2 regions of the Shewanella sp. 0m-6 genome follow, and region 1 is predicted to be linked to the other one. Evidence: riboswitches for the same ligand, from Rfam matches in the RefSeq annotation. Region 1 holds a riboswitch; the other holds the start of a gene.
The links. A riboswitch is a leader RNA that binds a small molecule or an ion and turns the genes downstream of it on or off. The one in region 1 is predicted to bind cobalamin.
Positions count from the first base shown of each region.

Region 2: linked by a shared signal. The riboswitch ahead of ACVBJC_RS03560 (ABC transporter ATP-binding protein) and the one ahead of ACVBJC_RS09845 (TonB-dependent receptor domain-containing protein) in region 1 are both predicted to bind cobalamin.

Region 1 covers NZ_JBRIMD010000010.1:54,987-66,571, reverse strand. The annotation lists gene ACVBJC_RS09875 (cation:dicarboxylate symporter family transporter) at 1-131, opposite strand, end outside; gene ACVBJC_RS09870 (LysR family transcriptional regulator) at 307-1,209, opposite strand; gene ACVBJC_RS09865 (NADPH-dependent FMN reductase) at 1,404-1,928, shown strand; gene ACVBJC_RS09860 (TonB family protein) at 2,114-3,307, opposite strand; gene ACVBJC_RS09855 (BlaI/MecI/CopY family transcriptional regulator) at 3,304-3,681, opposite strand; gene ACVBJC_RS09850 (hypothetical protein) at 4,029-4,676, shown strand; cobalamin riboswitch at 4,896-5,102, shown strand; gene ACVBJC_RS09845 (TonB-dependent receptor domain-containing protein) at 5,228-7,081, shown strand; gene ACVBJC_RS09840 (arylesterase) at 7,185-7,790, shown strand; gene ACVBJC_RS09835 (HDOD domain-containing protein) at 8,030-8,758, shown strand; gene ACVBJC_RS09830 (LysR family transcriptional regulator) at 8,829-9,731, opposite strand; gene metE (5-methyltetrahydropteroyltriglutamate--homocysteine S-methyltransferase) at 9,909-11,585, shown strand, end outside.
Region 2 covers NZ_JBRIMD010000003.1:184,675-196,259, reverse strand. The annotation lists gene cobO (cob(I)yrinic acid a,c-diamide adenosyltransferase) at 304-975, opposite strand; gene ACVBJC_RS03585 (cobyric acid synthase) at 1,142-2,689, opposite strand; gene cobU (bifunctional adenosylcobinamide kinase/adenosylcobinamide-phosphate guanylyltransferase) at 2,797-3,342, opposite strand; gene ACVBJC_RS03575 (adenosylcobinamide-GDP ribazoletransferase) at 3,339-4,118, opposite strand; gene cobT (nicotinate-nucleotide--dimethylbenzimidazole phosphoribosyltransferase) at 4,239-5,267, opposite strand; gene ACVBJC_RS03565 (FecCD family ABC transporter permease) at 5,317-6,381, opposite strand; gene ACVBJC_RS03560 (ABC transporter ATP-binding protein) at 6,374-7,291, opposite strand; cobalamin riboswitch at 7,501-7,655, opposite strand; gene ACVBJC_RS03555 (histidine phosphatase family protein) at 7,983-8,615, opposite strand; gene metH (methionine synthase) at 8,903-11,585, shown strand, end outside.

The sequences.
Region 1 (11,585 bases):
AGTACCGTCATCTGCATCAGCAAGATCACCCCTGTGCCTATGGTCGCCATCCAAGCGATGGATTCCCCGAAAAACAGCCCCACGGCAAAACCAACAAACATGGCCACTAACATCTGGGTTGAGCTGGACATTGCAAGAGCTTTCTTTAGCACGCACATCACCTAAGTAGTTTGAGATCCCAGTGGAAAGATTTTTAGCACAGTTAAAAAGAAGCGTTAACTGTGACTGGGAAATGTTATTTATTATAAGTTCGGTATTGGTTTACTTTAAAGTAATAAATTTAAAATTTGGGCATAAAGGTTAACATTAGCAGCGGGTTAAGTGTTTAGCCGCTAAGTCGATAAATGCCCTGACTTTAGGCGATAAGTGTTTACGGCTCGGGTAAACGACAAAAACATCGATATCGGAATTAGGCAAGTGTTCAAATAAAATCTCTAACTGATCACTTTCAAGCGCATCTCGCATATAGAAACTCGGTAAACGAGTGATACCATGACCCGCCAGTGCCATATCCAGCTGCATATCACCATTGTTGCAGAGTATTTTTGGGCGAATATCAACGACAAAATGTTTGCCGTCATGATCAATATAATCCCAGCGGCTTGGCTGCTTATGATTGGAGTAGCAGATGCCGTAGTGTGTTTCTAATTCTCTGGGATGGTGGGGTTTTCCGTGGCGTGAAATATACGCTTTCGACGCCACAGTGTAGGCTTTGCAGCTATAAAGTTTGCGGCAAATAAGGCTCGACTCTTCAAGGTGTGCTGATGCTCTAATGGCTAAATCATAACCGTCGGCAATCACATCGGTGCGTTTATCGCTTAAATCTAAGTCTAAACTTACATTGGGGTATCGCTGCAGGTATTCAGAAATAATGGGCTTAAGGTAGTTTTGCGCAAAGCCGACCGGGCAACTTAATTTAAGTACACCGCGGGGGCTGACATCGTGTTGAGTGACCAAGCCCACCGCCTGTTCGGCATCAATTATTAACTGTAAGCACTGCTGATAGTAAGCCTCTCCCTCGGGTGTTAAGCCGATAGAGCGGGTGGTTCTATTGAGTAGCCTGACCCCAAGTCGAGCTTCAAGCTTATTGACCTCTTTACTCACATAAGAGGTAGAGTGACCTAAAGCCTCTGCCGCGGCTGAGAAGCCAGCACTTTTTACGACTTGGACAAATATTACAATTCCATCAAATAGTTTATTTATAGTCATATCCCCCTTAATTAAAAGCCATATGGAAATAGTAAATATCTTTTGAGGTTATTAATCTTTATTTGTCATCAATATACACTGCTCTACATCGAGTTGTCGTTCTAAACTTAACCTTTGCTTAATTGTGAGCACGGTACTTGAACCCAACGCAATTTGCAGAGTTAACTGCAGTCACTGAATATGAGAGTCCTATTATGAAACTATTAGCCTTTGCAGCTAGCAGCAGCACTAAGTCAATCAACAAGCAACTTGCAACCTATGCAGCATCATTAGTGCAGGGAGCTGAGGTTGAAATTCTTGATATTAACGATTATGAGATGCCACTTTTTAGTCAGGACCGAGAAGAAGAGCTTGGTCACCCAGAGCTGGCGCAGCAGTTTTTTGCCAAGATTGGTGAAGCCGACGCCATTATTATCTCTTTTGCTGAGCATAATGGTTCATACACTGCCGCTTATAAAAACCTGTTTGACTGGACATCACGTATCGACATGAAAGTGTTTCAAAACAAGCCAATGCTATTACTTGCTACCTCTCCGGGGCCGGGCGGTGCATCAAGCGTATTAGCTGCAGCTTCAGGATCTGCGCCATACTTTGCTGCAGATGTCAGGGCAACGCTCTCAGTGCCAAGCTTTTTTGATAACTTCGATATGGAAACGCAAGTGTTGAGAAATCCTGAACTTGTAGCGGCGTTGAAAGAAGCGGTCGTTTTATTGAAATAAGTTAAAGTTTAAATAAGCTAAGGTTTAAATAAACAAGGGTTGAGGTGTGACCTATTGATATCATTATTTTTTAACCGATAAAAGCGCCAGCTGCTGGCGCTTTTATCGGTTTAGCTATTTTTTATCACATCACATGTATATCGCGAGATTCTTTATCAGAGCTCGTTTAAGTGATAACCGCTTGTTTAAGGCGTAACTTTGATGCGCTCAACGTCAGTCGCTGGTGGATCAATCATAAAGTCGAGCTGTACCTTTGCCTGTTTAAGGCCTTTACTGCTTTCACTGTACTGCCACTGCTTAAGTGCAGTTGTCGCAGAGCTATCAAATACCCCTTCAGGTGATGACTTAACAACGCTTACATTGCTAACCGCACCACTTGGGCTGATATCAAACTGTAAGACAACAAAACCACTTTGGTGAGCGTTAGCTGCCTCAATAGGATACTTAGGCTCGATACGGATTGTTGGGTGAACAGCGTCATGGTTGTGATCGCCGGCCTGCACCTGCTGATTGAGCAGCAAGCCACTGATCCCTAATGCGATAGTCAAACCGATAATGGCAAAACCGCTCTGACCTTGTTGAAATGTCTTCATTTGCATAATACGCTCCTTGAGTATGTTTTTATTTCCATAATGTGTGTGTAGCAGGCCGTGATGAGCTTGCTGGGAGTAGGCTAACAGCACTTGGCTATAGCAGATCTTTTGTTGTTTATTCAATGATTGAGTGACAAAGGCGTCACAGGCTAACTCTTGATCATCTCTAAAGCGTCGATAAGCGAGCCAACAAATAGGATTAAACCAGAACAGGCTGAGTGCGCTGTAGGCCAATAAATTACTGAGCAGATCTCGGCGCTGGTGGTGGTATTGCTCATGGGCGATAATCGATTGCTGCTCATCGGCGTTAAGCTGAATAAAATTAGAGGGCAGTATGATTTTCGGGTTAATGACCCCGACGAGCATAGGTGATTGCACACCGGGGTGGCTATAGGTCGGTAAGTTGGCGCCAGTGTGATGGACTCTAGTCGCAGTGCTTAATATACGAGTTAAAGCTATCGCTTGTAGGCTGAGCAGAGTCACCATAGCCGCAATGCCAACTAACCATATCGACAGCGCAATCTTGGCGTAATCGCTGGTTTGAACTGTAGCCATAGCTTTGCTAGCGATAACACTATAGTGAGCGAATTGTTCTGCCTGGGCTGCAGCAAGAGTGTTGGGCATGCTTGCGATTAACGCAGAGCTTATCAGTAAAGCGGGAACTGCTAACCATAGCTGGTAGGTTTTACGTGCCCCCAATCGCTGCTGTAAAAAGCGGTGGCTTATGAGTAAACCACCACAAACAAGAGTAAGTAACAGGGTTTGCTGTGCCATCCATAGCATCATGATTTGTTGTCCTTTTGCCAGGTATCAATCAGTTGTTGTAATTCGGCCACGTCTTCGGCGCTGAGCTTGTTTTGCTTGGCAAAACCGGCCACTAAGGGAGCGACGCGACCAGAGAATAAGCGCTCGATGAAAGACTCACTCTCTTTAAGCTGGTATTCACTCTGTTCGATGAGAGGGAAGTAAAGATATGAGCGGCCCTGCTTGTCAAAGCCAATGGCTTGTTTTTTTACTAGGCGGTTAAGTAGCGTCTTGACCGTTTTTTCGTGCCAGTCATTGCTGCGAGATAATTCACTGATGACATCGTTAGCACTCATTGGCGATGATTGCCAAAGGATATTGAGCACACACAGCTCGGCATTACTGATTTCTTTCATAGTAAAACCTCTTTCATAGTAAAACCTTTTTCATAGTTGCTCTCTTTCAAAGTCGGCCTCTTTCAAAGTCATCCTTTGCTGAATGTTCTTTACGATTACAGCTGTAATGTATATTTAAGATTACAAATGTAATTGTATTGCGCAAGTACTTTTTGGTGTTTTTTTTGTTCTAGATTAACTGTCGGTATATAAGCTATTGTTAAATATAGAAGGGCGGAGGTGATAGCCATTGAAGATGACTGTGCATTTATGCGGATTCAATTTAATGACTTTTTAAGTACCACTTTGACAGATGCACAGATAGAATATCTGTTCATAAAAGTACCCCCAACAAGGATTGTAAAGGTATGACGTCATTATCTCCGCGCATGGCAGCAGGCCTGTTATGTGTAATATTTCTAGCTTTTCCATCATACGGTTTAAGTGATGAAGCGGTTACAGCGCACGTCGATAAAACTCCCAAGCAACTAGCGATTTTTAGTCAAACATTTAATTTTAGTTTGCCGTTAGACTGGAAACTCGCTTATTCAAATCAACAAGAGACGATGTTCTCTGCTGAGTTTGTTCCCGCTTCTCAAGCGTTACAAACCTGGTCATCTATGCTGTGTGTGCAAGGGTTTAAAGGGATCGCTGAAGATGTGAGCCCACAAAAATTTTTAGAGACTATGGCAGAGGTATACTTCGACAGTTGCCAAGGGGAAACGGTGTTTGAAACCTTGCAAAGTGAGCCACTCAACGGCCATGAAACAGCAAGCGCGATTATCGGCTGCACTAAGATGCCCAACTCTCATATTAAGTCGGTAGCAGGTATTGCTTATGATGAGGTGCAAACTCTAGGAGAGATTGGCCATTACACCGCTATCAGGGGGAAACTGGATCTGTATTTAATTCATAAATCGATTCGTGGTGACGCATTTAGCAAAGAAAATCCTCCCATCAAAGCGCAAAATCAGCAAGAGTTTTTATCTAGTATTACCCCTCTGAGCTTGTATTAAAGGCTTGTATTAAAGGCTTGGTAGACTCAATGTGATAATTATATGTTGCTGATATTAATGTGAAACATTAGATCGCTAGGTACAAGGTGAATATTCCTCGGCTTAAATACGGGTTTTAAGTGGTGTTAAGTTAGACATTTAACCGTATAGACGTCTATAATGCGCGGAACTCTTGATAGTGATATTTGTTCACTTTTGAGTAACAAAAACTTATAACGATATTTAGTCAACTTTATTGGTGCCTCAGGTTACGGCTGTAACTTAGGGATAATCGGGAAGTCAGTTAAATTCTGACACTGCCCCCGCAACGGTGAATGGTGAGAGACAAGTGCGCCTTAATGGATAGGTGTTGAAAGCTTGTATTCGGGTATTAATACGTTAATACAGAACCTAAGTCCGGAGACCGGCCAGCAAAGTGATTTCGATGATTTCGGCGGGCAGATCTCGAAATGCGGCAATTAAACGAACCAATAAACGAGTGATTTTTTTCATTTATGGGTCGTGTCACCGTGACGTATTTGCCCCGTTTTCCTTTAGGAGTAAAAAGGTAAATGGGAACACAACCATCAAAAATCGCACTACTAGTCAGTAGTCTTGTTAGCTTATCAGCCTTTTCAGTTTCGGCCGAAGAAGTCGCATCTCACTTAGCAAATGTTGATGAAACGATTACCGTAACCGGTTCTCGTTTTGATAGAAGCGCCGATCAGCAGCTAACCGTCATTAATACCATTGAACGTGAAGAGATAGCGCGTCTTAATCCAAAGTCTGTGGCTGACGTATTAGAAACACTTCCGGGTGTTAGTGTATCGCGCAATGGCGGTGCGGGTCAGGCAACATCTGTCAGTATTCGCGGCAGTAACTCCAACCATGTATTAGTCCTAATCGATGGCGTTAAAGTCGGCTCTGCCACATTAGGTACAGTTAGCTTTAACAGTTTATCACCTGAAAATATTGAGCGAATCGAAGTCCTAAAAGGGCCTCGAGCGTCTGTGTGGGGCAGTGATGCTATTGGCGGCGTCATTCAGATTTTTACTCGCCAACTCAAGGGCGGTGAATGGTTTGCGGGTGCTGAATATGGCAGCAATGAATATATTCGCGGCTCATTTGGCGCAGGTATGACCCATGGCGATGGTAGTACAACACTGAGCGTTAACCATGAGCAATCAGAAGGTTATGATGTATATAACGGCGCAGAGGTTGAAAATGATGATGATGGTTATAAGCGCAACGCGCTTTCAGTAAACGGCTCTCAGCAAATTAATCAAAACTGGCAAGCACTTTGGACCGGACAATACGATAAAGGTAACACTCAGTACGACGATATCTATGCCTCAGGTTCGGCAGATGAGTCAGACTATGAGAATTACTTTTGGGATCTTGCTACGCAATACAGTAATGACCGATTTACCAGCAAATTAGCCTTAAGCCAGTCTCGCGATTCAAACGAGAACTTTCGTGGTAACGATATCAGTGTGCCAATATCTGAGTTTGAAACCAAACGCGATCAGGTCAATTGGAGTAACCAATACCTAGCGGCAAGCGACTTGACCCTGACGGGCGGTGTCGATTGGTCAAATGAGTCTGTTAAGGGCGATTATGCCCAAGATGAGCGAGATATCTTAGGTGTCTACGCCTTAGTGCAAAAGCAGTGGAGCAATATACTGGCTGAAGTTGCGGTGCGTTATGATGATGTGGAAAATATCGACAGCGAAGTTTCATATAACGCTAGTCTCGCATATCAGTTTAATGCTCAATGGAGTTTGGCCGCGACAACGGGTACGGCCTTTAAAGTGCCAACCTTTAACGACCTGTACTGGCCAGGTTCTGGTAACGCAGAGTTGCTCTCAGAAACCGCTGAGAGTTACGATCTAACGCTGCATTTTAATGCTAAAGATGTGCGTGCTTATATCAGTGTATTTAAAAATACTATCGATAATCTGATTGCTTGGGCCCCTACGGGTGAGAAAGACGATTATGGTTGGGATATCTGGAAGCCTGCGAATATCAATGAAGCTGAGATCAGCGGTATCGAACTGTCTGCTAATTTCCAGTTATTGAGCCTTGAGCACCAACTGGGTTATACCTATCTGGATGCTGAGAATAAACAAACAGGTGAGCAGCTTGTTGGCCGTAGCGAGAATGAGTTTAACTATATGCTGAGCTATAGCTGGCAACGTTTTGATCTCTTGGCTAACTACCATTATCAAGGTAAGCGTTATGCTGGTTATGATGCGTTTTTGGATGCCTATCATAAAGTTGATTTAAGTGTGGGTTATCAGCTCGATGATGCTTGGAGCTTACGTTTAAAAGCGAACAACATCTTTGACGCAGAGATTATCTCCGCTCAAAACTACTTTAGCCCTGGTAGAGAGCTATTTTTGAGTGTTAGCTATCAAGCATTCTAGTTTTTTGTGACATATTTAAAATGATATGCGTACTTAAGTCAGACCTTGTGTCTGGCTTTTTTTATGTTATTTTTTGGCTACAGTCTCAAGTTAAAAGTTATTGATGAAACCATTATTTAAGCGTCGCCCTATTGTCCTATTGCTCGTTAGTTGCGCACTGCTGTTATTGCAAGCTTGCTCTGGGGCGAGTATTCCGCCCTTATCAGATAATGCACGGATATTAGCTTTTGGCGATAGCCTTACCTATGGCGTTGGCGCGTCGAAGGGCCAAGACTACCCTAGCCAGCTTGCTTCTCTTAGTGGTTTTGAGGTGATTAATGCGGGCGTATCGGGCGAGACAACAACGGGTGGTGCAGCACGTTTAGCTTCGTTATTAGATAAGCATTCACCAGAGCTATTAATTTTGTTAGAGGGCGGTAATGACTTCTTAAGAAACCATGCTATCACGACGACTAAATCTAATTTGGCCGCCATGATAGAGATGGCCCAGTCGAAACAGATCCCAGTTTTACTGGTTGCGGTGCCACAAAAGAGCCTATTTTTATCGGCGTCACCGATTTATGAGGAGCTTGCAGAGCAATATGAGTTGGTTTTAGTCGACGATGCGTTAAGTCGCTTATTGAAAAGTCCGAGTAAAAAATCGGATGCGATACATTTAAATGACGCAGGCTATTTTGACCTTGCCAAAGCGATTTATCAGGCTATATAACAAAGGCTTACATTAATATATTAGCGTAGCCAAAATCCCTCCGGTTTTAATACTATTCCTGGCTCTTGCTACTGATGGCAGGTTTTATCAGCTACTTATTTAGTGGAGGTGAATAAAATTGTTGAAACTTGTTAAGGTTGTCGCTTATATGGCTTGACCTTTGACGTCATTGTGTGGGTTAATTTGCCACGGAATTGAGTGCACATCATGATTAAAAATAATAAGGTTTAATGTTTCGCATGACAGATCTTGAGCAGCAAGTATTTACTCAAGTACGCGCAATTATCAGCAACGAAGAGCAGGTAATTGGTCGTAGAGGGATCCTTATCCCATTGAAAAAGGCCATTATTGCAGACGGTGATATCCGTAATGTTATCGATATCGTGTCATCCGATCCGGCCGTATCTGCCCATCTGCTTTGGCGCAGCAACAGTGCAGATCACGCCACACCGCAATCGAGTAAGAATCGCTCATTAAAAGATGCTTTAGTACGTTTAGGTCAGGTTAATATTTATCGTTATGCGTTTACTTTCTATCTGAAAGAGCGTTTAGACGAATTGAATGAGCCTTACAAAAAGCTGGTTCATGGTTATTGGGCGCTTACCGAAGCGATTGCAGCGGACGCCGTTGATCAACTGCATCAGCTAGAAAGTTTGCAAATTAGCCCTGATGAAGTGCAAACCCTGGCACTATTTAGCGTATTTGGTGACATTATTGCACTAACGGCATTTGCTTACTTAAACTCAGAACTTGAACAGGATTACCCACTGAGCCTGCTTAAGTCTGTGATTGAAGATAAACAAGAAACCTTAACGCTTGAAGCTTTTGAGTCATTAGGGCTAGATGATGATTTACGTGATGAGTTCTTAATCGCGCATAACTTACGTCAAACCCATAACGCTAACTCTCCAGGTTTGGTCTTGAGACGGGTATTAGCGAGAAGAAATTTGCTACTTAAAGCGCTATAAAAAGAAAGCCTGCAATATGCAGGCTTTTTTGTATGCTACAGAGCGTAGTGCTCACTATAGTACGGATTGTTCAGTTCAATCTCTGCTTCGCTAACCCTTCTTTTGAGACGAGCTCTAACCAATGTTGGGCTAAGCGTGCATTGGCACCGTTACGACGGTATGCGCCAAACAGCGGGCGTTTAAGGCCATCTGGCCCCAACTTAACGCTGGTAAGGCTAAGTCCATGAGCTTCGTTAATCGACCAACTAGGCAGCGCCGCAATACCATCTTTACAGGCAATACGCTGCAGTAACATCATGGTTAAATCACACTTTACCTGTGGCCCAGGCTTTATGCCTGCAGGCTCTAAGAAGTGGCGATAAATATCTAAGCGCTCAAGTGAAACTGGGTAGCTTAAAATCGCCAAGTTTTCTAACTGTTTCGGTGTAACATACTCTTGCTGCGCCAGCGGATGGTCGCTGGCAACCACTAATCTAACTTCAAAATCAAACAAGTGCTGATAAGCAATCGACTGAGCAGGTACTGGATCCGATGTCAGCACGACATCTAGCTCACCTAACTCAAGCGCGTTTAATGAGTCGAATAAGTGGCGACTAGAGAGGTCGAGATCCGCCTGTGGGTATTGTTTTCTAAATTGCTCCATTACCGGCATTAACCAACGGAAGCAGCTGTGGCACTCAATACCTACGCCTAAATGATTATCCCCTTCAGCTAAGCCTTTCTTTAAATCAAATTCGGTTTCGATCACTTTCGGCAGAATATCTTCAGCAAGGTTGAGCAATCGCGCACCCTCTTGTGTGAAAGAGAGGGGCTTACTCTTGCGCACAAAAATAGCTGAGTTAATGCGAGTCTCTAATTCCTTGATCTGATGAGACAGTGCCGACTGGGTGACGAAGCGTTTTTTTGCAGCCCCAGCGAGGCTGCCGCTTTCCTTTAGGGCAACTAACGTACGTAAATGTCTAAGCTCTATCATTTTATCCTCACATGAAATTCGCTCATGTTGCGCTTGAATTCGTTTCGATTGCGAATACTAAGGCTAACACAATAAACTTCTAGACGTCCAGACGCCCATTGTTCTGTTTAGTTATATGAAATTCAGAGGGGCGTTAACTCTGAATTTTGCTCATCTTAACATCAAAAGGTATACAATATGCAATTAAATAGTTTGGGATTTCCACGAATTGGTCGTTTACGAGAGCTAAAATTTGCTTTAGAGAAGTATTGGCGTGGTGAAATTAAGCAGTCGCAGTTAGTTGAAATTGCAAAAGAACTACGCCAAACACATTGGCGCTGGCAGGCTGATGCCGGGGTGAGATTGTTGCCTGTTGGCGATTTTGCTTTCTATGATCAGGTATTAACCTTAAGTGCCACTTTGGATGTGATCCCAGAGCGTCATCAAAGTGATACCCCCACCGATATTGATACCTTATTCCGTATCGGACGAGGCCGAGCGCCAACGGGGAAAGACGCTGCCGCTGCTGAAATGACCAAGTTTTTTAACAGTAATTATCACTATATCGTACCGGAGCTAACGGTCGATCAAAGCTTTGATATTGGTTATGAGCAATTGTTTGATGAAGTGAGTGAAGCTCAGGCTTTAGGCTATCAGGTCAAGCCTGTGATCTTGGGGCCAGTGTCATTTCTATACCTGTCTAAAACTGTTGGTTCATCGTTCGATAAGCTGAGTTTATTACCGCAACTTCTGCAAGCGTACCATAAAATATTGGCCCGCTTTGCTAGTCAGGGTGTCGAATGGGTTCAGCTTGATGAACCTGTTTTAGCCCTAGAGCTAGACAGTGATTGGCAAGCCGCGATTAGCCAAGCCTATCGTGATTTTGAGCGTTGTAACCTAAACATCTTGCTCGCCAGTTACTACGGCAGTATTGAGCACCACCATCAGCTTGTCGCATCGCTTAACGTGGCAGGGTTACACTTAGACTTGGTTACAGCGCCAGAGCAGCTCAGCGCTTTTTCCATCAGCCTAAGGCAAGATCAAATACTGTCAGCAGGGGTGATTAACGGCCGCAATGTGTGGGCGGCAGAGCTCGATACACTCGCAGAGGGATTATCGAGTGTAGCGCGGGATCTTAAGCAGCGTTTATGGCTGTCGCCTTCGTGCTCTTTGCTACATAGTCCGGTCGATTTAGAGGTAGAAACTCAGCTTAAGCCTGAACTTAAGCTGCAACTCTCTTTTGCCAAGCAGAAGCTGGCTGAATTGGGTCAATTGAAGACGTTACTCACAGCTCCAAACTCTGTCGAGGCCAAAGCCATAGTGCTTGAGTGCCAACAACGACGTAGCGCACGGGCAAAGGCGGCCAATCAAGAGGTAATAGCCAGAGTCGATGCTCTCACTGAGCAAGACTACCTGCGTGATGATGAATTTTCACTCAGGCAAGCCGCGCAAAGACAAAAATACCGCTTACCATTATTGCCAACGACCACCATAGGGAGTTTTCCTCAAACGCCTGCAATTCGTGGCCTGCGTAGCCGCTGGCGTAAAGGTGAAATAAGCCTTGAGCAATATAATGATCAGTTACGCCAAGTGACCAGAGACACTATTGAGCGGCAGTTAAAGCTAGGTATCGACGTATTAGTGCATGGTGAAGCAGAGCGAAACGATATGGTGGAATACTTTGGCGAACAGCTCGATGGTGTCGGCTTTACCCAGTTTGGTTGGGTACAAAGCTATGGCTCACGCTGTGTTAAACCACCACTTATTTATGGCGATGTATCACGCCCAAATGCGATGACGGTAGAGTGGGCTACATATGCTCAGAGCCTCACAGAAAAGCCGGTCAAAGGCATGCTGACAGGGCCGGTAACCATA
Region 2 (11,585 bases), on a different contig from region 1:
TAAAGATCCAGCCCCCGACCATACGACTCACTCTAAGAGCCGGTTGATTGAGTAAGCTCGCTTCTAAACTCTACCCGCACCAACAATAACGCCACAACAAAGAAAGCGAAGAAAGTAATTTCAAACGGTTGCAGCCGTAACAAAGCTAATCGTGATATTTCACAGCATTCGAAGTTGTGGCTAAGCCGTCAAGCTTTCTCAGCCTATGAGCATACGCACTTTTCACCCAAAAACCGCTGAAGGCTCAAGTGATTGGGTGAGAAAGCGCAGACAATAACGCTACAGAAGCTAGCAGGAAGAAATTTAGTAGTCGAAGCCGGGCTGGGCTTTAATACCATTATCAAACGCATGCTTTATGGGTTGCACCTCGCTAACGGTATCAGCCAGCTCGATTATCGCGCGGTGACACGCTCTGCCTGTTACTATCACATGTTGCATTGGCGGACGGTTCTTCAGCGCCTCAAGCACTCGCTCAACTTCTAGATAGTGATAACTGATCATATAAGTTAGCTCATCGAGCATCACAAGATCGATCGTTGGATCGTTAAGTAATTGCTCAGTGGCTTCCCATGCTTTAACCGCTGCTGCGGTGTCTTTTTCTCTGTCTTGAGTTTCCCAGGTAAAACCGGTCCCCATCACATGAAAATCGACGCCTGCACCTTCGAGCAAGGTACGTTCACCACAATCCCAGTTACCTTTAATAAACTGCACTACGGCAGCTTTCTTACCATGACCGACTGCGCGAGCGACAGTGCCAAAACCTGAAGTGGATTTGCCTTTGCCATTACCGGTTAGCACTAACAGAATGCCTTTCTCTTCTTGGGCACGCGCGATCTTGGCATCCACGCCTTCTTTGATCCGTTGTTGACGCGCTTTATGACGCTTTGCCTTGTTCTCGACGGCGGTTACGTTTTCGGCTTCATTTTCATTTGCACTATTTTCATTGGCACTATTATTAACGTTAGCGTCTGTCATGTTACGTCCCTATTTTGACTTAATTTGGCTGCATCCCAGTACTGGCGAGGATTTCAGCAAATGAATTATGATGAATGCTCATAAGAATTTAATTGTTTAGTAAGCACTCAACTATCGTTTGACTTTTACACAAATCTACTATTTTTTAGTCAAGCACAGCTATTTTTCACTCTACTGCCTGCCAGATCTGATTAAGCCGACCGAGATCTAAATGCTGCTCTAACACATCTGCGAGCCGCTCTAGTTGCTGTTCACGCACTTTATTCACATCGATGACCTCTGCCTGCTCCATACCCGCCCATTTAAGGAGCAACTGACACGCCTGTGGCGAATCAAATAATCCGTGCAGATAAGTCCCCATAATTTGGCCATCACTGGATAACATGCCCTCGGCATGGCTCACGCACTTGTTTGCTTCTGTTTGATCAACAGAGGATTCCTCTGTTTTTGGCATGAGTGCTAGCGGCTGAGTTAATGGCAGTAGCGATCGTGAGCGGCCACAATGAATTTCATAGCCCTGTACCCTAGCCGTTTCACCGAGCAAAGATAAACTCCCCTCAACTTGCTGCAATACTTTGTTGGCTGTCAGCTCAGTGACTAATGGCAATAAACCTAAGCCCTCGCTGCAGCCCGCATTATCTTCGATCCCTGCAGGATCGTCGATCGCCTGCCCTAAGATCTGGTAACCACCGCAGATCCCTAACACCTTGCCACCATAGCGTAAGTGTTTATCTATCGCTGTGTCCCAACCCTGCTCACGGATAAACTCAAGATCGGCGCGCACGTTTTTACTGCCCGGAATAATGATTAAATCCGCAGCTGGGAGTGATTGCAGGCTGTTATGTCTGCTCGCTTCAGCTTGGGTCTGCAACGACACATAGTTGAAATCGATTTGTGGATTAAGTCTTAACGGATCAAAGTCGGTGTGGTTACTAATGCGCGGTAATACTAAGACTAATACTTTAAGCTTAGTTTCGCAGCTCTTTACGGGCGCAGCAATGAGTGCATCTTCGGCGTCGAGGTGCAGGTCGTGTAAGTAGGGTAAGACCCCAAGCACAGGTTTGTTAGTGTAGCTTTCTAACCAGTCTAGGCCGTCTTGCAACAGGCTAACATCACCACGAAAACGGTTAATGACAAAACCTTTAACTCGCGCCTGCTCTGACTCACTGAGTAAAGCTAAAGTGCCCACCAAATGGGCAAATACGCCGCCTTTATCGATATCGGCGATGATAATGACTGGGCAGTCGACCTCTTCCGCAAAGCCCATATTAGCAATATCGCCTTCACGCAGATTGATCTCTGCAGGGCTGCCCGCTCCTTCTACCAATAGCATGTCGTATTGAGATGTTAAACGCTGATAAGACTCAAGCACTGCCGCCATGGCCTTAACTCGATAACCCTCGGCATTTTTACCAAAGTAATCTTCAGCTTCCATCTGCATCAAGGCTTTACCGTGCACGATGACTTGCGAGCCAGTATCTGAACTGGGTTTTAATAAAATAGGATTAAAGTCAATTTGCGGTTCAAGCAGACAAGCCACAGCTTGTAGTGCCTGCGCACGACCAATCTCACCACCATCTATTGTGACCGCGCTATTAAGTGCCATGTTTTGCGGCTTAAACGGCGCAACCTTCACACCTTGTCTAACAAACATTCTACACAGGCCGGCCACTAAAGTGCTCTTACCTGCATCGGATGTGGTGCCTTGTATCATCAGCACTTTGGCTTTATTTTTATCTAACTGTGTCTTATCTAACTGAGTCTTATCTAGCTCAGCCTTATATAACTCAGTGTTATTTATTGTTGCCATGAGATTGTTTTTTAACCTTTCAAATTAAGCGGTAAGCCTGCTGTCACCAAAGTCACCTTGTCTGCAACCGCAGCAATATCTTGATGCAGCCAGCCCGCTTCATCCACAAAACGGCGGTTGATTTCGCCGAGCGGCACGATGCCGCAACCGACCTCATTACTGACCAAAATCACGCTGCCTGGCAGCATAGTCAAAGTGTGCAAAAATTCCGCCTTCACCTGTAGCCAGTCGTCCCTAGGCTTTAATAAATGATTGGTCAACCATAAGGTTAAACAGTCCACTAAGATGATGCTATTTTCAGATGCATGCTCCTTTAAGCCAGCACTTAACTTGAGGGGACATTCGATAGTGCGCCATGGAATGGTATCTGACTCACGCTGAGTTTGATGATGAGAAATACGCTCATCCATTTCAGTGTCTAACGCCTGCGCCGTTGCAAAGTACAAGCAATCTATTGCCTGCTGTTTCTTACTCTGCTCGGCTAAAAATTGTTTTACTTGCGACTCAGCAAAGCCACTTTTACCACTACGGGCGCCGCCTAATACCAGATGGATCACCAGCTAACTCCTAAGATGAGTAACAATAGATAACAAGCCAGTTCACTACCTTGCTGCGCTGCGCCTAAGGTGTCGCCGGTATAGCCGCCGATCTGCTTTCTGAACAGTTTTACAAAGCCAAATCGCACCAGAAAAAGCCCCACGATTAAAATGAGCGCAGGAAAAACACCGACTAACAACAGTGCCAATACGCCAGTTGCTAACAATATCGATAACTCATTAATGCCTTGCTGCTGGGCTAGCGGCTTGCTCTTACTGGTGTCAGAGTCACTGACATATTGCTCAGAAAAGATAAAACTGGCGGCCACAATGCGGCTTAGACAATGCCCGACTATCAATGCCAAACTGACACTGCGGGGGTCAAACAGCGCAAGCTCTGTCAGCAGTTGCCATTTAAGCAATAATGCTAACACCAAAGCCAACGCGCCATAACTCCCCAGACGTGAGTCTTTCATGATGTTAAGTTTGGCCTCTACCGTCCAGCCACCACCTAGGCCATCAGCCGTATCGGCAAGACCATCTTCATGAAAGCCCCCTGTCACTATCACGCTGGTTATCATGGCAAACACAATCGCAACAGATGGCGATACCCAGTGCAGCATTAAGCTATAAACCAGCGCACTAATTACGCCCACCAGCAGACCTACCAAGCCGAAGTATCGACTGGCTTTATTTAGCTTATCTGCGTCAACCTCAATCCATTTCGGCATCGGAATACGCGTAAAAAAGCCCATCGCGATAAAAAATAGATTCAGTTGTTTTTGCCAAGCTTGCATGTAAATCTCCGATTTCAGGTCCTAGGTCCTAGGTCCTAGGTCCTACAAAAGAGGCTAACTGTAACGCCCTAGTACCTAGATTTTTCTTTTCCTAGAACCTAGCCCCTTCTTTTCTAAAAACTAAATCTCTATGCCGGCATCTTCAAAGCTGGCCATTTCGTTATAGAAGTTGGTCGCCGCTTGAATAAGCGGTAACGCTAATGCCGCGCCCGTTCCTTCACCGAGCTTCATGCCGAGCTTCAATAGAGGCTTAGCTTGCAGAAACTCCAGCATTAAAAAGTGACCCTTCTCATCTGACTGATGGGCAAAAATCATGTAGTCACGCACGTTGGGATTAATCTTTACCGCAACGAGCGCCGCAGCACTGGCAATAAAACCGTCAACAACAATGAGCATATTACGCTCTGCTGCAGCCAGCATTGCACCTGTCATCTGCACAATTTCAAAGCCGCCGAGACAAGCCAGTACCTGCATAGGCTCGTCAAGCTCACTGTGGTGCACAAGCAGTGCTTGCTCGACTAACATCTTCTTACGCTTAAAGGTCGCCGCGTCGATCCCTGTACCTCGGCCGACACAATCTTCAGCCTTCATGCCTGTTAGTGCCGCCATAATCGCAGCAGCAGACGAGGTATTACCTATGCCCATCTCACCAAGCGCTATCAAATTACAACCATTTTGATGGTGGAACTCGACTCGCTCTGTCGCCATCTTAAAGCCTTGTTTTACCGCACCGAGAGTCATCGCCGCGCGCTTATGAATAGGCCCTGTACCTGAACCTAAACGTTGGTTAATCACACCCTCTAGGTTTTCAATCGGCTTTAAGATCCCGCAGTCAATCACCTCTAAGTCAAAACCCACTTGACGAGTAAACACGTTAATTGCTGCGCCACCTTTGATAAAGTTAATCACCATCTGCGTGGTGACTTCACTTGGTGCAATTGATACGCCAGAATCAGCAATGCCGTGATCTGCGGCAAACACCATCATCTTTGGATTGCAGATCTGCGGCTTGTCTTTACCTAATACGTGGGCAATCTGTAACGCTAAGGTTTCTAAATCTCCCAAGGCGCCAAGGGGCTTAGTTTTAGTATCTATTTTTTGCTGAATCTCAGCATCGAACTCAGTATTTATTGGTTTTATATCAAACATGTATAGTCCCCTAGACCACTCAACTTAGGTGCTTACTCAACATTAATTGTTAAATACGTTTGGCACGACGGCCGCCTAAAATAAACAAAAAGAAAATACTGCCCATCACCGAGGTAATAATCCCCACTGGCAGCTCTTGATAACTCAATAAGGTTCGCGCTAATACATCGACCCAAACCATAAATAATCCGCCGACGAGTGCCGTTAATAGCAATGGGAATCGCCCAGGGAAAAGCAAGCGCACCGTATGTGGCACCATCAAGCCTATAAAGCCGATGCCACCGCAATTAGCGACTAATATAGCTGTGATAAGTGAGCAGATAAGCAGCATAGATAAACGCAAACGAGCGACGTTAATTCCTAGGGTATGGGCGGTTTCATCACCGGCGCGCATCGCCACTATTTGGCGCTTATTCAGTAAGATAATTAGCAGAGATAGCAATACCACCGAAGCTGGTAGCCACAAGCCTTGCCAGCTGGCTTTAGCAAAGCTGCCTAAGGTCCAAAACAGTACCGATGCAGCAGCTTGTGGACTGGAAAAGTACAACATCAAACTGGCGAGTGCGCCAAACATAAACGAGGTTGCCACGCCAGAAAGCAACATGCGCTCAACCTGGGTGCTTAGGTTACGGCCACATAAGCTCAATACCAGCAATACCGATAAGCTGGCACCGATAAATGCGCCAACCGGCAGACTGAGCCAAAGCATGCTTTGGCTAAAGAGGGTTAACGCCACTACAGCGCCAAAAGAGGCGCCCGATGAGATCCCAAATAGATAAGGATCTGCCAGCGGATTTCGCGTCACAGTTTGCAGCACACTGCCCGCTATCGACAGTCCAGCCCCAGCAATAAATGCTAATAAGACTCGCGGTAAACGTAGCTCCCAAATAATGCGCTCTTTTACGCCAACAGGATCGCCGATACTAAACAGCTTGTGGCTAAACACATTTAGCACATCTAAGGTACTAATACTGGCAGCACCAAAACTGGTGGCAGCAAATGGGGTGATTAGCGCCACCAAAGTGAGTATAAGCAGAACGAGATGCTCAGTTCGGCGACGACAATTAATGGCTAACGGCAGACTCGCGATTGAGGCCTTACTCACCTTAAACATCTGTACCTCTCGCTTTTATTTGAACGAAAGCTTCAGCTTGAACTGACGCCTTTATATCCGCGGCGGTTTTCTCACCACTTGCCGACACGCCCTCGTAACCATAGAAATAACAGATAAGCGGATTACCATGCTGAGGATGAGGCTTGATTTCACAGCACACATCAAACACTTCAGCGATGCGCTGCTCAGTGAGTACCATCTTAGGTGAACCATTGGCTATAGCACGGCCCTTATCAAGCAGGAGGAGTTCATCACACAGTGCACTGGCAAGGTTAAGATCATGAATAGAGGTGATAACGGTGATATTGAGACTGCGCAGTAGCTCTAAGGTTTGGATCTGATAACGAATATCTAAGTGATTTGTCGGCTCATCGAGAATAAGTAGTTTAGGGCGCTGCGCAATGGCGCGAGCAATCAAGGCACGCTGCTTTTCACCGCCCGATAAGCTCTCATAGGCTTGATTGGCTTTATCTTCAAGACCTACTTTTTCAAGTGCTTGTGCGATCACAACGCGATCGCTGCGGCTAGTAAAATCAAAGGCACTTTTATGAGGCGTTAAACCTAGGCCGATAAGTTGCGCAGTGGTCATCTCGAAATGATGGGGGGTGTCTTGCAGTACCACGGCGATTTGCTGGGCAAAAGCTTTAGCCGATAGCGCGCTAATATCTTGCCCAAACAAGTTAATACAACCCGTTGTTGGCTTAATGAAGCGATATAAGCAGCGCAGTAGACTGGATTTCCCTGCGCCGTTAGGCCCTATAATACCCAGCATCTTACCTTCAGCTAAGCTAAAGTCGATTGCCGACAAAATGGCTTTACCATCCAGTTGCCAGCCTAAGTCGTTAACAGACAGCACTGTTTGGGTTTTAGCTTCAGCGTGAATCTGCTGCTTTAATTGCGAATTAGCCATTGCAGCCATTTACCCATTGTTTGAAAAAACGGGCATCGAATAAGCAAGCATCATATAAACAGGCCTTTAGCAAGCCTCGATCTAGGTCTAGGTCTAGGTCTAACAACCAAGCATGGAACTTCATTTTATTGTCTCCCTCGAGTCGCCCGCACGAGTTTATGTGTATATGGATACACTTTTAATTATCAACACGTACTGAGTCATACGTACTGAACAACATAAGCTAGGCAGGTATCTGACTTGGAAGCACAGCCCTATGGCTAACCTTCCCTACAGTTGCGGGTACAGTCCGGACTAAGCGGCGAATAACTGCCAGCCTCCGGTTCCCTTTATGCGATTAAGCACCTAGCTTTCATTTTGTTTGACTTATTATTAGCTTAGTCGCGCTGATACTAACGAGACTATCCCAGCGACAATCCCCGTGAGTATTAAGCACTAACCTTAATGCAGACAGTAGCACTCAAGTAAGCTAACGCCGCAGTTTAGCATCATACCAGCAAGGCTGATATCACCTTTGTTTTATAAATAAAACCAAGATTGACGGGCTAAAGCCCGACCTACGATAAAAAGGTTCTAGGTTCTAGGTTCTAGGTTCTAGGTTCTAGGCTCTAGGCTCTAAGCTCTAAGCTCTAGGCTCTAGGTCCTAGGTCCTAGGTCCTAGGTCATAGGTTCTAGGTCCTTCTTTAAACTTCTACCGCCAATTTAGGGTCATGAACTGCTTATTATCATTGTGCAGCACATCAATCACTACCGTGGCCGCGTAAGGCAATTTAAGCGAGGTGTAAAAACCCGCACACTGACTGACGTCCAGAGCTTTACTCATTAAATGACGTATTACGCCACCGTGAGTCACCACTAATACCGTCTTTCCTTGATGCAGCTCAAGCATCGCCTGCCAGGCTTTATCGATACGCGCCTCAAAATCTTGCATAGACTCGCCATGAGGCGGCGATAACAACCAAGGGTTTTTCCAGTAGTTATCAAGCGCTGAGCCACAAGTTTGATAAAGCGCGTCGAAGGTTTGTCCGTCCCAATCGCCGAAGTTCAGCTCTTTAAAACCTGCTTCAATAGAAAAGTCTAAATCATGCTCACGAGCCAATTGCTCTGCGATGTTGGCGCAGCGCTGAAGCGGTGAACTAATCACACTATTAACAGTAAAACCAACGGTAAAATCGACTGACAAATCGGTTAAGCATAAGGCGGAAAATGCCTTTTTCATCTGCAACTGACCAAGCTCAGTTAACGCAACATCAACTTGGCCGCGTAAAATATTGCCACCATCGCATTCGCCGTGCCGAAGTAAAATCACCTTAGTGGTTTGCATTATACCTGTTGACCTTCATTATTTATCAGCAACTTAGTTAAAATTCATTGGCTTTTAATGCTGAAAAAGTATCATGCTTTAGCACTTGCACTTTTTATCGCCTCTCACGTATTATGGACGTCTATACGTATAAATGTCCAAACAAAATAAAAGGTCACTAATAATAAACGACCTTAACTGAAAATAACGGACATGATTTACACCAGATCTAGGTAAGTTAAGTATTCAGAGACTTATTTTGCTTGGTATTACAAGAATAACGATTTGCGAACTGGTAGGAATTATCTATGGCAACTTGTACCCCAACACATGCCTTGAGCGCAGTAGCACATACTCAAGACTCTGCCGACAAGGTTTTAGCAGTACTTACCCAAAAGCTTCAAGATGGGATCCTTATCCTCGACGGCGCGATGGGCACCATGATCCAAGATCGCAAATTTGAAGAACATGACTTTCGTGGTGAACAGTTCAAAGACTGGCATTGTGATGTAAAGGGCAACAACGACATGTTGGTGCTCACCCAAGCCGATGCTATCAAGCAGATCCATAAAGACTACCTGTTAGCCGGCTCTGACATCATAGAGACCAACACCTTTAATGCCACCCGCATCGCCATGGCCGATTACGACATGCAGGAGCATTCAGCTGCGATCAACTTAGCAGGCGCACGCATTGCCCGCGAAGCCGCCAATGAAGTTGAAGCAGAGACGGGTCGCCAATGTTATGTGGCTGGTGTTTTAGGCCCGACCAATCGCACTTGCTCCATTAGTCCAGATGTTAATGATCCCGGCTTTCGTAACGTTAGCTTTGATGAGCTAGTTGAAGCCTACATTGAGTCAATCAATGCACTTATCGCTGGCGGCGCAGACATCATTATGGTCGAGACCATTTTTGATACGCTTAATGCAAAGGCGGCATTATTTGCGATTGAAACCGTGTTTGATGAACAAGAATTCCGTCTACCGATTATGATCTCGGGGACGATTACCGACGCCTCAGGGCGTACCCTTACCGGACAAACCACCGAAGCTTTTTATAACTCACTGCGCCACGTTAAGCCTCTGTCTATCGGCCTTAACTGCGCCCTTGGACCAAAAGAGCTTCGACCATATGTAGAAGAGCTGTCAAAAATATCTGAATGCTTTGTGTCGGCGCACCCAAATGCTGGTCTACCCAATGAATTTGGTGGCTACGATGAAACTCCAGAGCAGATGGCGGAAATCATTGAAGAGTGGGCCGAAGAGGGCTTTTTAAATATCATTGGTGGATGCTGTGGTACCACGCCTGATCATATCCGCGTTATCCGACAAGCCGTTATTAAGCACCCGGCCCGCGTACAGCCCGACATCCCAATTGCATGTCGTCTATCAGGGCTTGAGCCACTGACCATTGATAAAAATTCGCTATTTTTGAACGTCGGTGAACGCACTAACGTAACCGGATCGGCTAAGTTTTTACGCCTGATCAAAACTGGCGAATATGAAGAAGCGCTGTCGGTTGCCCGTGAGCAAGTTGAAAGCGGCGCACAGATAATCGATATCAACATGGATGAAGGCATGCTTGATGGTGCCGAAACCATGCATAAATTCCTCAACCTTATCGCCTCAGAGCCTGATATCTCGCGCGTACCGATTATGATCGACTCCTCTAAGTGGGAAGTGATTGAAGCGGGCCTTAAATGCATTCAAGGTAAAGGCATCGTTAACTCTATCTCGCTTAAAGAGGGTGAAGAAAAATTCATCGAGCAAGCAACCTTAGTTAAACGCTACGGCGCTGCGGCAATTATCATGGCGTTCGATGAACAAGGCCAAGCCGACACCAAAGCGCGTAAAATCGAGATTTGTACTCGCGCCTATAACGTGCTGGTAGATAAAGTCGGTTTTCCGCCAGAAGACATTATCTTTGACCCCAACATCTTTGCCATTGCCACAGGTATTGAAGAGCACGATAACTATGCCGTTGATTTTATCGAAGCTACCCGTGAAATAAAACGCACCCTACCTCATGCGATGATCTCTGGCGGCGTGTCGAACGTGTCGTTCTCGTTTCGTGGTAACAACCCGGTGCGTGAAGCGATTCATGCCGTATTTTTGTATCATGCAATTCAAGCAGGCATGGACATGGGTATCGTCAACGCCGGACAACTGGCGATTTATGATGATATCGACACCGAATTAAAAGAGCGAGTTGAGGCAATCGTACAGAACTTACCTTGCAGCGCTGTCGATAAAAATGGGGAGCCGACTAACAACACTGAACTCTTGTTAGAGGTTGCGGAAAAATTTCGCGGCGATGGCAGCCAAACCGTTAAGAAAGAAGATTTAGAGTGGCGCACTAAGCCGGTAAATGAGCGTTTAGCCCATGCGCTGGTTAAAGGTATTACCGACTTTATTGATGCAGATACTGAAGAAGCACGCCAACAGGCCACTCGCCCACTCGATGTGATTGAAGGGCCGCTAATGGATGGGATGAACATTGTTGGCGACCTATTTGGTTCCGGTAAAATGTTCCTGCCACAAGTGGTTAAATCTGCGCGCGTAATGAAAAAAGCCGTTGCCTATTTAAACCCTTATATTGAGCTTGAAAAAGTCCCAGGCCAGTCTAACGGTAAAATTTTAATGGTTACCGTTAAGGGGGATGTGCACGATATCGGTAAGAACATCGTTGGTGTGGTACTGGCTTGTAACGGCTATGAAGTGATTGATTTAGGCGTGATGGTGCCGGTGGAGAAAATTATCGAAGTCGCCAAGGCTGAAAATGTCGATATTATCGGCATGTCAGGGCTTATCACGCCAAGCCTTGATGAGATGGTGCATAACGTTAAGAGTTTCCACAAAGCCGGCTTAACGATTCCGTCAATCATTGGCGGTGCGACTTGCTCAAAAATTCATACCGCTGTGAAGATTGCGCCGCACGCACCAACGGGGGCCATCTACATTGCTGATGCCTCGCGCGCCGTACCTATGGTGT